3 regions of the Lysinibacillus sp. FSL M8-0355 genome follow, and region 1 is predicted to be linked to each of the others. Evidence: riboswitches for the same ligand, from Rfam matches in the RefSeq annotation. Region 1 holds a riboswitch; each other region holds the start of a gene.

Region 1 (4,845 bases):
TTCGCCTTTTTCTACTTGGAAATTTACATCTTTTAACACTTGGTTACGTCCAAATGATTTACTTAAATGTTCAATCTTAATCACTGCCATTTGTGCGTCCCCCTATACAGCTTCTTTTTGTTCTTTTTGATAGGCATCAGGTCCATCTAGACGTTTTTCAACATAGAGAAGGATGCGAGATGCGGTAAATGTCATGATAAAATAAAGAATACATGCAACAAAGAATGATTCAAAATAACGGAAGTTGTTACCTGAAATTGATTTTGTTTGGAAGAATAATTCCGTTACCCCAATGACATTTAATACGGCTGTATCTTTAATATTCATAATTAATTGGTTACCTGTCGCCGGCAAGACATTGCGTGCTACTTGTGGTAAAACAACATGCAGCATGATTTGGAAGTGATTCATACCAATTGCCGACGCTGCCTCGTATTGACCATTATCAATCGAGACAATACCACCTCGAACAATTTCTGCCATATAGGCCCCTGTGTTAAGGGAAACGACTAAAATACCTGCTGTAATAAAATGCATATCGATACCAAATGCGATATCTAGTCCGTAGTAGACTACCATAGCCTGTACAATCATTGGTGTACCACGGAAAAATTCAACATAGCATGTCAGGATAAAATTAATAAGCTTTAAGCTATAAAATTTTAAACCTTTTTTACGAACTGGAATCGTATGCATAATTCCAATGAAAAATCCGATGAATGCACCAATAATTGTACTAATAATCGAAATCAGTAACGTATAATACGCACCTCGTAAAAACATTTGCCAGTTGTTTTCAATAATTGAAAGTATCCATTCAAGACTCATGATGTTCCTCCTAACAATGTCATGTTGCTTGCTTATTTCCTTCGTGTCCTAGCTATTTCTACTATTCTATGATTTGTTACGCTAGGACATTATCATTATGTAGAGAGGTTCTCATTTTGATAATGATGAAATGATCATGCACGGACCAGCAACTAGCCCGTGCCTTGTCATTATTGTGCTGCTGGTTGTTGAGAAATCGCTTCTTCCATAATCGCTTGACGATCGTCTTCCGAAATACCTTTTAGGATTTCGTTGATTTTTTCACGGTTTGCATCGTCTTTACGTAAGCCTACAGCAATCGAAGTATTGGAAAGATCCGTATCAAAGCCTTCTTCAAATGCGACATATGTGAACTTATCGTTGGCAGCAGCAGCGGAAATACCTTCTGGACGTTCTGCTACATAGCCATCAATTTTGCCAGCCTCTAAAGCGACACGCATTGCGGGGAAGCTTTCCATTGCTGTTTGTTTTTCTACACCGTTAATTTGATCAATAACGTTGTAGTTCGATGTATTTAATTGTGAAGTAATTTTAGCACCAGAGAAATCTTGAATCGATTTTGCATTTTCATACTTGCTACCTTTCTTAATAACCATAACGAAATCAGAAGTATAGTAGTTTTCTGTAAAATCAATCGTTTTCTTACGCTCTTCAGTTGGTGACATACCCGCGATAATCGCATCAATTTTGTTAGATTGTAGCGCTGGTACTAATCCGTCCCATTCCATTTTGACAATGACTAGCTCTTTGCCTAAGCCTTCAGCAATTTTTTTTGCCATTTGGACATCGTAGCCGCCTGCATACTCTGCATTATCAGCAATTTTCACTGCACCATTAGCATCACCTTGCTGTGTCCAGTTAAATGGTGGATAGCCAGCCTCCATTCCGATTCGGAATTCACCGCCACTTGCTTCCTTGTCAGCACCAGCATCACCTGAACCGCCATCCTTTTTGTCGCTAGTGCCACATGCAGCTAGCACAATTGCTGTCATGATAGAGATCATTACTAACAACCATTTTCTTTTCATAAAAAACTCCCCTTTTCTGTAAAAAAATAAGACAACTGTAATAAAAAAGACCTAAGTATATTGAACTTAGGTCTTACCTTGTATGACAGTTGCCCAAATCCTCACTATAATTTCCATTTTCCGAGATAGCACAACCTAGTAAATCTGGAAATCCATTTACTAGGACAGTCCTGCACTTATTCACTGCAGACCCAGCATAAAAGTACGAGCTCCTTTTATACTTCGGCGATATTTCCTTCTTCATTGCGTCTTCGCTTGCTTGAACTCAACAATGAACTAATAAATACCGCGCCTCTACCTCACTGGTAAATGTTAGTGAGGTTTGTTTATTTAATTGATATTTAGATACTACTATAAAACTAGTACACTCGTCAAGACAGTTTTAACATTTTTCTGACTAATGACAATATTAGGATATTGTTCGTTCTCTATTCATTTTAAATCGTTAAGCTTCTATCGATATTTCTGAAAATTAAAACAAATTTTTATTATAGAGTATGTGCTCTATGTGAGAAAAGTTGTGTTTATGTCTTTTTTGCTCCTCTAAACGATATAACATTAGTACTCTTTCAAACATAGAATCGGTCAAAATCTTTCGTCATGCATAAAAAAACCCTGCTGAACATTGTTCGCAGGGTTGAATCGCATTATGAATTTAATAGTAAATCTTCAGGATTTTCGATTAATTCTTTAACTGTTTTTAAGAATCCTACAGAATCTTTTCCATCGATTATACGGTGATCGTAAGAAAGTGCTACATACATCATTGGACGGATTTGAACTTCACCATTTACTGCAACTGGACGGTTAACAATTGAGTGCATACCTAAAATACCAGCTTGCGTACCGTTCATAATAGGAGTTGACATTAATGAACCGAATACACCACCATTTGTAATTGTGAATGATCCACCAGCCATGTCATTTAAGCCTAATTTTTTATCACGAGCTTTTGTCGCTAAGTTAGCGATATCTTTTTCGATTTCTGCAAAGTTTTTGCTGTTTGCATCGCGTACAACTGGTACAACTAAACCTTCTTCAGTTGATACAGCAATACCGATATCAAAGAAGTTATTTAAATGAATTTCATCACCAGAGATTTGAGCGTTTACGTATGGGTATTTTTTTAGTGCCGCAACAACAGCTTTTGTGAAGAATGACATGAAACCAAGTTTGATGTCATTTGCTTTTACAAACTCTTCTTGTTTACGTTTACGAAGTGCCATGATATTTGTCATGTCAATTTCGTTAAATGTTGTTAACATTGCTGTTGATTGTTTCACTTCTAATAAACGTTTAGCAATTGTTTGGCGACGACGGCTCATTTTTTCAACTGTTACACGGTCAGAATTAGCTGCTGGTGTAAATACTACTGGGCCACCTGAAGTTGCTACTGATGTAGGTGCTGCTACTGGTGCTACAGCTGGAGCTGTACCATGAGCTGCTACATCTTGTACACGTACACGTCCTTGTGGATCTACTGGAGATACTGCTGCAAGGTTGATACCTTTTTCACGAGCAAGACGACGTGCTGCTGGAGAGGCGATTACTCGCTCACCAGAAGTTTCTTCTACAACTGGAGCCGCTGCTACTGGTGCAGATGCTGCTTGTGGCGCTGCTGGAGCCGGAGCTGCTTCAGCTGGAGCCGCTGCAGGTGCAGGTGCTGCGCCTTCGCCTGCTTCTACTACTGCGATAACTTGACCAACTAGTACAGTATCGCCTTCTTCAGCTAAAATTTGTGTTAATACACCTGCTTCTTCAGAAATGATTTCAGCGTTTACTTTATCTGTTTCAAGTTCAACGATGAATTCACCTTTTTCAACGCGATCGCCCACTTTTTTTACCCACTGTGCGATACTACCTTCTGTAATCGATTCTGCTAATTCAGGGACTTTAATTTCAGCCACTTTCATTTCCTCCTTTGATTAACGTGCATGACGCACATAAAAGGGCTACTGCTTGAGGGCAAGTAGCCCGGTTTTTTCAAAAATTTATATGTGATTATTTAACCTTCACTGGCTCAGCAACTGCCGCTTCAATTAATGCTGCTTGTGCTGCTTTATGAGAATCTGCATCCCCTTCAGAAGTTGAGCTCATTGCAGGACGACCTACATAGCGAAGTTTTTTACCTTCTGAAAGTTCATATAATGTTTCTAATGCATAATTCCATGAGCCTTGGTTTTTAGGTTCTTCTTGTACCCAAACAATTTCTTTCACATTTGGATACTTAGCAATAATACCAGCAACTTGCTCTTTTGGGAATGGGTAAAGTTGTTCTACACGAATAATGTGTAAATGATCGAAGCCTTCTCCGTCTTTTACGCGATCCGCTAAGTCGATCATCACTTTACCAGTTCCTAAAACGATACGCTCTACAGCTTCTGGTTTAGCGCCTAAACCTGGTTGTTCAATCACTTCTTGGAATGAACCATTTGCCAATTGTTCAGCATTCGCCGCCGCTAATGGGTGACGTAATAGTGATTTTGGTGATACGACTACAAGTGGACGTACCCCTTCTGTACCTAATAACGCTGCTTGACGGCGTAATAAATGATAGTAGTTACCTGCATTTGAACAGTTCGCTACAAACCAGTTGTTTTCAGCTGACATTTGTAAATAGCGTTCCATACGGCTTGAAGAGTGCTCTGGACCTTGACCTTCATAACCATGTGGTAAAAGGATCACTAATCCAGATTTTTGGCCCCATTTAGAGCGTGCCCCTGAAATAAAGTTATCAAACATCACTTGTGCCATGTTCGCAAAGTCACCGAATTGTGCTTCCCACACTGTTAAAACATGACTATTTTCTAGGTTGTAACCATACTCAAAGCCTACTACTCCCGCTTCAGTCAGTGGAGAGTTGTGTACTGAGAAGGATGCACTCGCACCAGAAATATGATGAAGCGGTGTGAAGACATTCCCATTGTTTTTATCGTGAAGTACTAAGTGACGTTGAGAGAATGTACCACGTTGAGCATCTTGACCTGTA
Region 2 (4,845 bases), 1.1 Mb from region 1:
AACGTCCTGTGTTTGGTGTAGCAGTGAATGCAATGTAGACACCATAGAATGCGTGGAACATTAATGGAATATAGATGACAATCCATTCAACTAGGATAAGGAATGGAATCTTTTCCATTACTGCGGTAGCATCGTTGTAACTTTCTGCCCCGCCTGTTGCTGTAAAGTTAATGAACAGGTGCATCGTTAAAAACAGACCTACTGGAATGATACCAAGTAGAGAATGTAAGCGACGCCATAAAAACTCTCGATCTTTCGACAAGACTGTTACCCCCCTTAGTACTTAAAATAGCACAACAAAAGAAGTCATCATTTTGTAAATGATACTTCATTGACTGTGTATTTCATCATGGTACAATATTATGACATGTTTATTGTACTCTCAAGAGCTACGAGCGTCAAGGCAACTCGGAGTTTTTCATAGAGCTTATTAAAGAACTAATCTAGTACATGATGCGTTGTTTTTTCTCGAAAAATCTATCATTACTTTATTACTGTTGAATTTTAAGAAAATTCTAAGAAAGAAGGATAACAATGTTAAACACTCCATCTCCTACAATTTCATCATTTGGTTATGAGCTCATTCGCGATCATATTCTATCTTCTATCCTTGGTAAACATGAGAATGATGTCCTTTATTGGGCAGGTAAAGAGCTTGCTCGCAAGTTCCCATGCAAAAGTCAAGACGAACTTATCGCATTTTTCGCAGATGCCTGCTGGGGTACACTAGAGCTCATGAAGGAATCAAAGGATGGTCGCATTTTCCAATTGACAAATGACCCTGAAATATTGCAAATCAAACAACGAAGCTTTAGACTGGAAGCAGGATTTATAGCAGAGCAAATTCAATTAGCTAAAGGCTACCTTACAGAATGCTATGATGAAAAGCGAGAAAAGCAGCACTATGTCATGTTTACAGTCAAATGGGATGTCAAGGAACGTATTATGAATACCATCCCTACTGAATGATGAAAAGGATTGTCTCCCTATTCAACGGGATGACAATCCTTCTTTTTTCTTCCTTTAATTTCGGACTCTTACATAAAATACTGTTTCTTCTATTATTATATATAAAGTGCTTGCTCTAAATTGAATTCATCATGCAAGACATTTGCTGCACGAATCATATCATCCTGTGGTACAACAACAGACACTTTTATTTCAGACGTACTAACCATTTTTATAGGAATATCTTCACGACGTAATCGATCAAACATGCGAGCAGCCACACCTGGATTAGAGGCCATACCTGAGCCAATGATAGAAACCTTCGCCAACCCTATTTCAAAGTCAGCAAAACTAAAGCCAAGTGACAATTTACTATCTTCTAGAACACGCAATGTTTCCGCAAATTCTTCTTTTAAAATGGAAAAAGACACAGTTGGTTTTAAGCCATCAATGATTGCCTGTACAATAATATCTACATTAATGCGGTTTTCTGCAAGGATTGTAAACATATCTGCCAATGCACCATCGGCATACGCATCATACCCCACTGTTAAACGGATAATATCTGACTCAAAGGCTACACCACGGACGACTAAATTTTTCTCCATTTCCACTTCCTCCTTCAATAAAGTACCTACTGACTCTACTAAGCTAGAGCGTATAATAACGGGCATTTGAAATTTTTTTGCTAACTCCACTGCACGAGGATGAATAACATGTGATCCTAAATTAGATAACTCCAGCATTTCATCATAGGAGATTTCCTGCAGCTTTTGAGCTTTGCTGACATAGCGTGGATCTGCTGTATAAACACCGTCAACATTTGTGTACATATCAGTTCGCTCTGCTTCCAATGCTACCGCGAGTGCTATAGCTGTTGTTTCAGCTCCGCCTTTGCCAAGTGTAGTAATATTTTGTTCCTCATCAATACCCTGTTCTCCAGCAATCACTACAATTTGTCCCTGTACAAGATGTTCTTCAATACGACTGTCATCGATATAGTCGATACGTGCATGACGATACTTACAATCTGTATGTATACCTGCTTGCCATCCAGTTAAGGACACTGCCTCATAGCCCGCTTCCTGTAATGCGATGGCAAATAAAGCGCTGGATAATTGAGAGCCCGTAGACACGACTGCAGCTAATTCTCGTTTGGGCACTTCGTCCGTTAGTTGATGTACCATCGATTGCACATCTTTCGTTGTGTGTCCCATTGCTGCAACGACCACGACTACATCGAAGCCTCTGTCCTTTTCAGCAATCGCCTTCCTTGCTGCCTCTTGGATTTGTTCAGTAGAAGCTAGTGCAGCCCCTCCAAACTTCATCACTATTTTAGCCATTTCTTGCGTTCTCCTTTCCAGTCATATATTTCACCTGCTTCTAGAAAACTAAAAGGCAGCCTCCACATAACGTGAAAGCTGCCTATAACATGTACAATGATCGTAACTTGTGCATGTGTGATAGCTCTCCGAAACTTTTAGAATCGACAATCTTACATTTCTTAAATGTAAAACCAGTACAACAAAGGAAACAACAATGCTATACTTCGGCAAGCTCCCCTTTCACACACGATCTCTGGACTTGTTCATCCTCCATTGTGTTACTCTTGAATCTTGCACCTCTATCATCACCATAAAGTGAATGTATTCAATTGGTTTAACGCTGGCGTCAACATGCTAGCCACACCAGTTCGCTATTCATCACATTGATGAACAATGTTATTTACAACCTTAGCACATGTCTATTCCTTTGACAATGACTCTTGCTGAAAATAGCTATAAATTTGGCTCGCTAAATTAGCAGGTATTCCTGCCTCCTGCAAAGCTAGCTCGCTCGCCTCTCGAATTTTCTTAACTGAACCAAAATGTTTGAGCAACTGCTGCTTGCGTTTTGGCCCCACACCTTCAATATGGTCTAACACCGATTGAATGGCATGCTTCTCATGCTGTTGGCGCAAGAAGGTAATAGCAAAGCGGTGAACTTCGTCCTGAATTCGTTGTAATAAATAAAAGCCATCACTAGTACGCTTTAAGGCAATTACTTCTGGTGGATCACCAAACAATAGCTGCGACGTATTATGCTTATCATCTTTTGCTAAACCTGCAATCGGTATAACAAGTCCAAGCTCATCTTCTAGTACTTCACGGGCGACTTCCATTTGCCCCTTGCCACCATCAATTAAAACCAAATCTGGCAATGGCAAGCCTTCCTTTAAGACACGCGAATATCGCCGACGTATAACCTCTTGCATCGCACCGTAATCATCATGCTTTGCAGCCGTACGCGTTTTGTATTTACGATATTCCTTTTTCGCAGGCTTTCCATCAATGAAGACAACCATAGCCGATACAGCATCCGTGCCATGCATATGACTATTGTCAAATGCCTCAATTCGTAATGGCGTTGAAATACCTATTGCTTCACCAAGTGCCTCACAAGCACCAATTGTCCGTTCTTCCTGCCGTTCAATTAGCTGGAATTTAGCTGCCACAGCAATCTCAGCATTTTTAGTTGCTAATTCAACCAATTCCCTCTTTTGACCTCTTTTTGGTGTAAGAACTTTAAGCTCTAATAACTCCGTTAAGATGGCTGCATCAATTGCTTGTGGAATAAAAATTTCTTTCGGCTTAATATGCTCTGGTTTTTCATAAAAGCGGCCAACAAATGTTAAAAACTCTTCCTCAGCATCTTGATAAATTGGGAAAACCGAGACATCACGCTCAATCAGCTTTCCTTGGCGAACAAAGAAAACTTGCACACACATCCAGCCTTTTTCGACGGCATAGCCAAATACATCGCGGTTCGTTGTATCACTTGATACTATTTTTTGTTTCTGCATGACCGTATCAATATGTGCAATCTGATCGCGAAACTCCTTCGCTCGTTCAAATTCTAAGTTTTCAGCAGCTGCAAGCATTTTAACTTCAAGCTCTTTTTTGACTGCCTCGACACCACCATTTAGAAACTTTGTCATATCCTCAATCATCTCTTGATAAACCTGACCATTAATTTCTTTTACACAAGGTGCTAAACATTGCCCCATATGATAATACAAGCAAACTTTGGAAGGCAATTGGACACATTTGCGCAATGGATACAATCGATCCAATAGCTTTTTCGTTTCACTTGCCGCATAAGCATTGGGGTAAGGACCAAAATATTTAGCCTTATCCTTTTTTACCTTACGTGTCGTAATAAGACGTGGATGTTTTTCATTCGTAATTTTTAAATATGGATATGTCTTATCATCTGTTAGCATGACATTGTATTTTGGATCATGTAATTTAATGAGATTCAGCTCTAAAATAAGTGCTTCAATATTAGATGATGTCACGATATACTCAAAATCTTCTATTTCACCGACAAGCCTTTGTGTTTTGCCTTCATGTGTTCCCGTAAAATAAGAACGTACACGGTTTTTCAGTATTTTCGCTTTGCCCACATAAATGATTGTCCCTTGACGATCCTTCATCAAATAGCAGCCAGGCTGATCCGGTAAAATATCTAGTTTACGCTTGATTAAATCGTTCATTACCTACCTGCCCCCCCTACGTAAAAATCCCTCTCAATTGAATATGATAGATATTACCTTTATTATATAACGAAAAAAAGCCGAACACATCTATTGATGGTCCGGCTTTTGTGAACTTCATTAATTACGCATGTTTTGCGATAAATGCTTCTAAAGCTTCTTTCGGTTGGAAGCCTACAGTTTTGTCAACTAATTCTCCATCTTTAAATAATAGTAAAGACGGAATTGACATAATTTGATACTGAGCTGCAGTACCTTGGTTATTGTCTACATCAACTTTTACAATTTTAGCCGCACTTCCTGCAGCGTCCATTTCTTCAAGAACTGGCCCAATCATTTTACAAGGTCCGCACCAAGCAGCC
Region 3 (4,845 bases), 2.0 Mb from region 1:
GTATTTGCTTCGAACAGAGTGCGTATATGGAATCATCAGCTAATTCGTTATGCAGGCTATGAAACGGAAGCTGGCGTTATTGGTGATGCACATTCTATTGTTTTTACTAAAGTATGTGAATCGTTAGGTTGGAAAAGTGAGAGGACACCATTCGATGTGTTACCTCTTGTTATACAAGTAGATGAGCGAGCTCCGCAGCTGTTTACAATTCCTGTAGAATATATTTTAGAGGTGCCAATTCGTCATCCAGAGTCAGTGGATGTAGAGAAATTAGGAATGAAATGGTATGCTGTACCCATAATTTCAAGTATGCGTTTTCAAATGGCAGGCATTGATTTCCAAGCCGCACCCTTTAATGGCTGGTATATGGGGACAGAAATCGGTGCACGTAATTTAGCAGATCATGACCGTTATAATATGCTACCAGCTATTGCGGAGGTTTTTAATCTTGATACAACCAAGCAAGCTTCACTTTGGCGTGATCGTGCATTAGTGGAACTTAATATTGCTGTCCTTCATTCTTTTAAAGAACAAGGCGTGAGCATTGTCGATCATCATACAGCTGCTCAGCAGTTTAAATTGTTTGAAGAAGCAGAGGAATCAGCAGGACGAGACGTTACAGGCAACTGGACATGGCTAATCCCACCACTTTCGCCCGCAACGACTCATATTTTCCATAAACCTTATGTCAATATTTATCATACACCCAATTATTTTTATCAAAAACCATGCTATTAACTGATTGTGGAGAGGACGAAACGCTATGTTGAATGAGCAAATTCCGAGTATCCCGTGGTTACAATTGACGACACCTTATGGAAGAGGAACGGCTATCCCTCAGCTGATTGAACAGGAGCAATATATAGAGCTAGCTGAGTTAGTGGAGCATCAAGGTACACTATGGCAGGGTCACACCATGGGCTTTGCTTGTCCTTCTAAAAAAGCTTGCTAGCAAAAATACCGGGGATGTCTCTGTACAAGAAGTAGAGCTTTATTTAGCTGTGGCACATGCAATTTCTGAAGATTATCTAGACCCATCATATTCAGTTCAAACTATGCAGGAGCTGTTAGATGTCAAATATTTATGGATGGATCACGAAGAGAATGATGAGCTGGAATGGGAGGAGGAAACGCCAAAGGGTTATGAGCAGAAAGCTTTTGTAAGCTATTATTATTTTAGTTATATACTCTTACAAGAGGCTGTTCCTATTTTTGCAGCAGTTATAGCTCACAACAAAGAAACAGCAGACCGTCTTGCTGAACTGCTAACCTTACTACAGCAATTGGACAAATAAAACGTCTATACCTATATAGAAGTAAAGCAGATGGGAAATATGAGCAGTTATCCCATCTGCTTTATTTTAATGGACATATTCGTCTTTAGAAGCTCTCATTGAGCAAAAGAAAAGAATGGTCGCCACAGCTACAAAGAGCCAACCAGCAATATTCCAGCCACCAAATAAATCATGTAAGTAGCCAAAAAGAATAGGGCCAATGGCGGCAAATAAATAACCTAATGATTGTGCAAAGCCTGATAAATCTGCTGCTTCAAATGCCGTGCGTGTACGAAGTGTAAAGAACATCATCGCTAAGGCAAATGAAGAACCTCCTGCTAAACCTAAAAGAATCATCCACAGTACCCCAAGACTTGTCCACTCCATGACAACTCCAGTAAAGCCTATTAAATAGAAGAATGTAAACATCACTACAAGAGGTCTTTGAGAAGCCATTTTACTTGCAATGATAGGCACAGCCAATGCCATTGGTACTTGTGAAAATTGCATGATAGAAAACATCCAACCAGCTTTGTCAGGAGCCAATCCCTGGGCGATGTAGATTTCGGGAATCCAAGCAGCAGTCGTATAAAATAATAAAGACTGTAATCCCATTGCACCTGTGACAGCCCAAGTAACAGGTGACTTCCATAAGGGTGTACTTGTCATTTTAGAGGTAGTGGCTGGCTCAGGTTTATTTGATTTCAATTGAGGTATCCAAATTAAAATCGTTACGACCACGAGTACAAGTGCAATGGACAGCGCTCCTTGCCAGCCAAATGATGAATTGGCTATAGGATAGCTAATACCTGCGCCAAGCCCAGCCGTTAAGTTCATCGACATAGTGAAAAATGCCATTAATAAACCAACATGGTATGGAAATTTTAATTTTAATAATCCTGGAATCAGCACATTTCCAAATGATATGGCTATGCCGATGAGTACAGTACCAAATACAAGTAACCCCGTTGTACCAAGGGAACGTAGAACAATCCCCAAGGCTAATAAAATAGTGGATAAAAATAGTGTTAGCTCAAGCCCTAGTTTGCGTGCTACAACGGGCGCAAATGGTGAGATGGTAGCAAAAGCGAGCAATGGAATCGTTGTTAGAAAGCCTGCAAGTACATTAGAAATACCAAGATCGTCACGGATAAATGATATAATAGGGCCAACAACAGTTAGTGGCATTCTTAATGTAGAGGCTATAAAGATAACTCCGAAGACTAAAAGTAAGGTTGTTCCCCTCCAGCTAATTTTTTTACTCGGAAAACTAGCGGAATGATCATTTGTAGTCAAAATAAATCCCCCTGTTCGTAACCGCTCTAATTGAACTACTATAACACTTTAACAAACTAATAAAAATAGTAGAAGATTCACAAAATACAGAACATTTATTGTTATATTGAAATGTCAAAGGTCTTATGCTAATATAATAAGCATCATAAATTTAATAATTATATGCCTCATGTTTGTATTGAGGTAGAGGTCGCGATATTTATAAGTATGCTAATGGAAATGACAAGCATTGATGAGATTAGCTGAAAGGGAATATTGCCGAAGTGTGAGGGGACTTGAAAACCTCATGCTGGGGCTGTCTCCGAAAGGAACAGAACTGTCACGTTTGTACAACGTGTTGAGCTATCATTTAGGAAAAACTGAGGATTAACTTAGCCATCACAGTGTATATGTGATGGCATTTTTTTGCCTCGTAAATAGGAAGGAAGCTATATCGTGAGTGAAATAAAAGTAAATCAGCTCGGACATAAAGCGCCAAAGCTGAAAAAAGAATTGAAAAGCCGTCATATCACAATGATTTCTTTAGGCGGTACAATTGGTACGGGACTATTTTTAGCCAGTGGTGGTGCCATTGCACAAGCTGGACCTGGTGGTGCATTGCTTGCCTACGCCCTAATCGGTATTATGGTGTACTTTTTAATGACAAGCTTAGGGGAAATGGCTGCCTATATGCCATCATCCGGTTCATTTAGTACGTATGCAACAAAATTTGTAGATCCAGCACTAGGCTTTGCATTAGGCTGGAACTATTGGTATAACTGGGCAATCACTATTGCAGCAGAAATTGCGGCAGTATCCTTAATTATGAAATATTGGTTCCCTGATAGTTCATCAGCCCTTTGGACAGTATTATTTATTGCTGTTGTACTGTCATTTAATTTACTTTCTGTAAAGAGCTATGGAGAAAGTGAATATTGGTTTGCGATGATTAAAGTAGTGACAGTCATTGTTTTTATTATTATCAGTTTATTAATGATTTTTGGTATTTTAGGTGGACAGGCGCCTGTAGGCTTTACTAATTTCTTTATTAGTGATGGACCATTTCACGGTGGCTTCCTAGCTACATTTGGAATTTTCCTAGCAGCCGGATTTTCATTCCAAGGAACAGAGTTACTTGGGATTACAGCAGGTGAAACAGACGATCCAGGAAAAAATATTCCAAAGGCTGTTAAATCCGTATTCTGGCGTATTCTTTTGTTTTATATTTTAGCAATTGGTGCAATCGGAATGTTGATTCCATTTACAGATGAACGCTTATTATCAGAAGATATCGCAGTATCACCGTTTACATTAGTGTTTGACCGCTTAGGTATTGCCTTTGCAGCTTCGTTAATGAATGCCATTATTTTAACGGCTATGCTGTCAGCTGGAAATTCAGGGCTTTATGCATCATCACGTATGCTATGGCAATTAGCAGTGGATGGACATGCGCCTAAGTTCTTCACAAAGCTAAGTCGTCGAGGAATACCAATTTATGCATTGATGGCAACATTAGCTGTAGGTTGCTTAGCTTTTTTAGCGTCTTTCTTTGGTGATGGCGTTGTTTATATTTGGCTGTTAAACGCCTCTGGTATGTCTGGTTTTATTGCATGGCTCGGCATTGCCTTTAGTCATTATCGCTTCCGTCGTGCATTTGAGGCACAGGGCCTAGATCCAAAGCTATTACCTTATAGAGCAAAATTGTACCCGTTTGGACCACTATTTGCCTTTACTGTTTGTATGATTGTGGTCATTGGGCAAAATTACACGGCCTTTACGGGAGACCAAATTGATTGGTATGGGATATTAGTTTCTTATGTTGGAATCCCACTATTTTTACTGTTATGGTTTGGCTACAAAATCAAGCACAAAACAAAAATGCTTTCACTTCAAGAATGTGATTTAAAAGTGGAAGATTAAATAGTAGGGCTGTTCTGTAAACTAATGAATGATTGGTTTATGGGACAGCTTTTTATGTCTTAATCGTCGTTAACTAGCCATTCGAAAGTCGCGATGTCTAATCAAATAAAAAACAGGTACCCATTCTTGAACTGCCCCGTAATAGTTAGAAATCAAACTTTTACGGGGCAGTTCATCTCGAGTAACTGATTTTTATTATCCAAATATTGTTTCCCACAGTAAGTAAATATTCAATGTCACAACGATAACAACAACAAACCAACCTAAAAACGTTGTAATACGGTGATTGACTAAACTGCCCATGATGTTTCGTTTGCTTGTAAACATCACAAGAGGGACAAGAGCAAATGCAATACCGAAAGATAAAACGACCTGA

The links. A riboswitch is a leader RNA that binds a small molecule or an ion and turns the genes downstream of it on or off. The one in region 1 is predicted to bind lysine.
Region 2: it holds a riboswitch for lysine, as region 1 does, so the genes downstream of both, MKY46_RS16560 (aspartate kinase) here and MKY46_RS11300 (transporter substrate-binding domain-containing protein) in region 1, are expected to answer to the same signal.
Region 3: it holds a riboswitch for lysine, as region 1 does, so the genes downstream of both, MKY46_RS01270 (amino acid permease) here and MKY46_RS11300 (transporter substrate-binding domain-containing protein) in region 1, are expected to answer to the same signal.

Annotation. Positions count from the first base shown of each region.
Region 1 is NZ_JBBPAI010000001.1:2,307,646-2,312,490, reverse strand. Features, by position in the region: gene MKY46_RS11310 (amino acid ABC transporter ATP-binding protein) at 1-90, opposite strand, end outside; gene MKY46_RS11305 (amino acid ABC transporter permease) at 103-828, opposite strand; gene MKY46_RS11300 (transporter substrate-binding domain-containing protein) at 999-1,856, opposite strand; lysine riboswitch at 1,975-2,161, opposite strand; gene odhB (2-oxoglutarate dehydrogenase complex dihydrolipoyllysine-residue succinyltransferase) at 2,504-3,763, opposite strand; gene MKY46_RS11290 (2-oxoglutarate dehydrogenase E1 component) at 3,858-4,845, opposite strand, start outside.
Region 2 is NZ_JBBPAI010000001.1:3,411,416-3,416,260, forward strand. Features, by position in the region: gene MKY46_RS16550 (succinate dehydrogenase cytochrome b558 subunit) at 1-262, opposite strand, end outside; gene MKY46_RS16555 (YslB family protein) at 535-969, shown strand; gene MKY46_RS16560 (aspartate kinase) at 1,065-2,291, opposite strand; lysine riboswitch at 2,405-2,583, opposite strand; gene uvrC (excinuclease ABC subunit UvrC) at 2,693-4,483, opposite strand; gene trxA (thioredoxin) at 4,608-4,845, opposite strand, start outside.
Region 3 is NZ_JBBPAI010000001.1:257,864-262,708, forward strand. Features, by position in the region: gene MKY46_RS01250 (nitric oxide synthase oxygenase) at 1-738, shown strand, start outside; gene MKY46_RS01255 (hypothetical protein) at 764-952, shown strand; gene MKY46_RS01260 (hypothetical protein) at 924-1,295, shown strand; gene MKY46_RS01265 (CynX/NimT family MFS transporter) at 1,362-2,570, opposite strand; lysine riboswitch at 2,747-2,923, shown strand; gene MKY46_RS01270 (amino acid permease) at 3,006-4,469, shown strand; gene MKY46_RS01275 (Nramp family divalent metal transporter) at 4,665-4,845, opposite strand, start outside.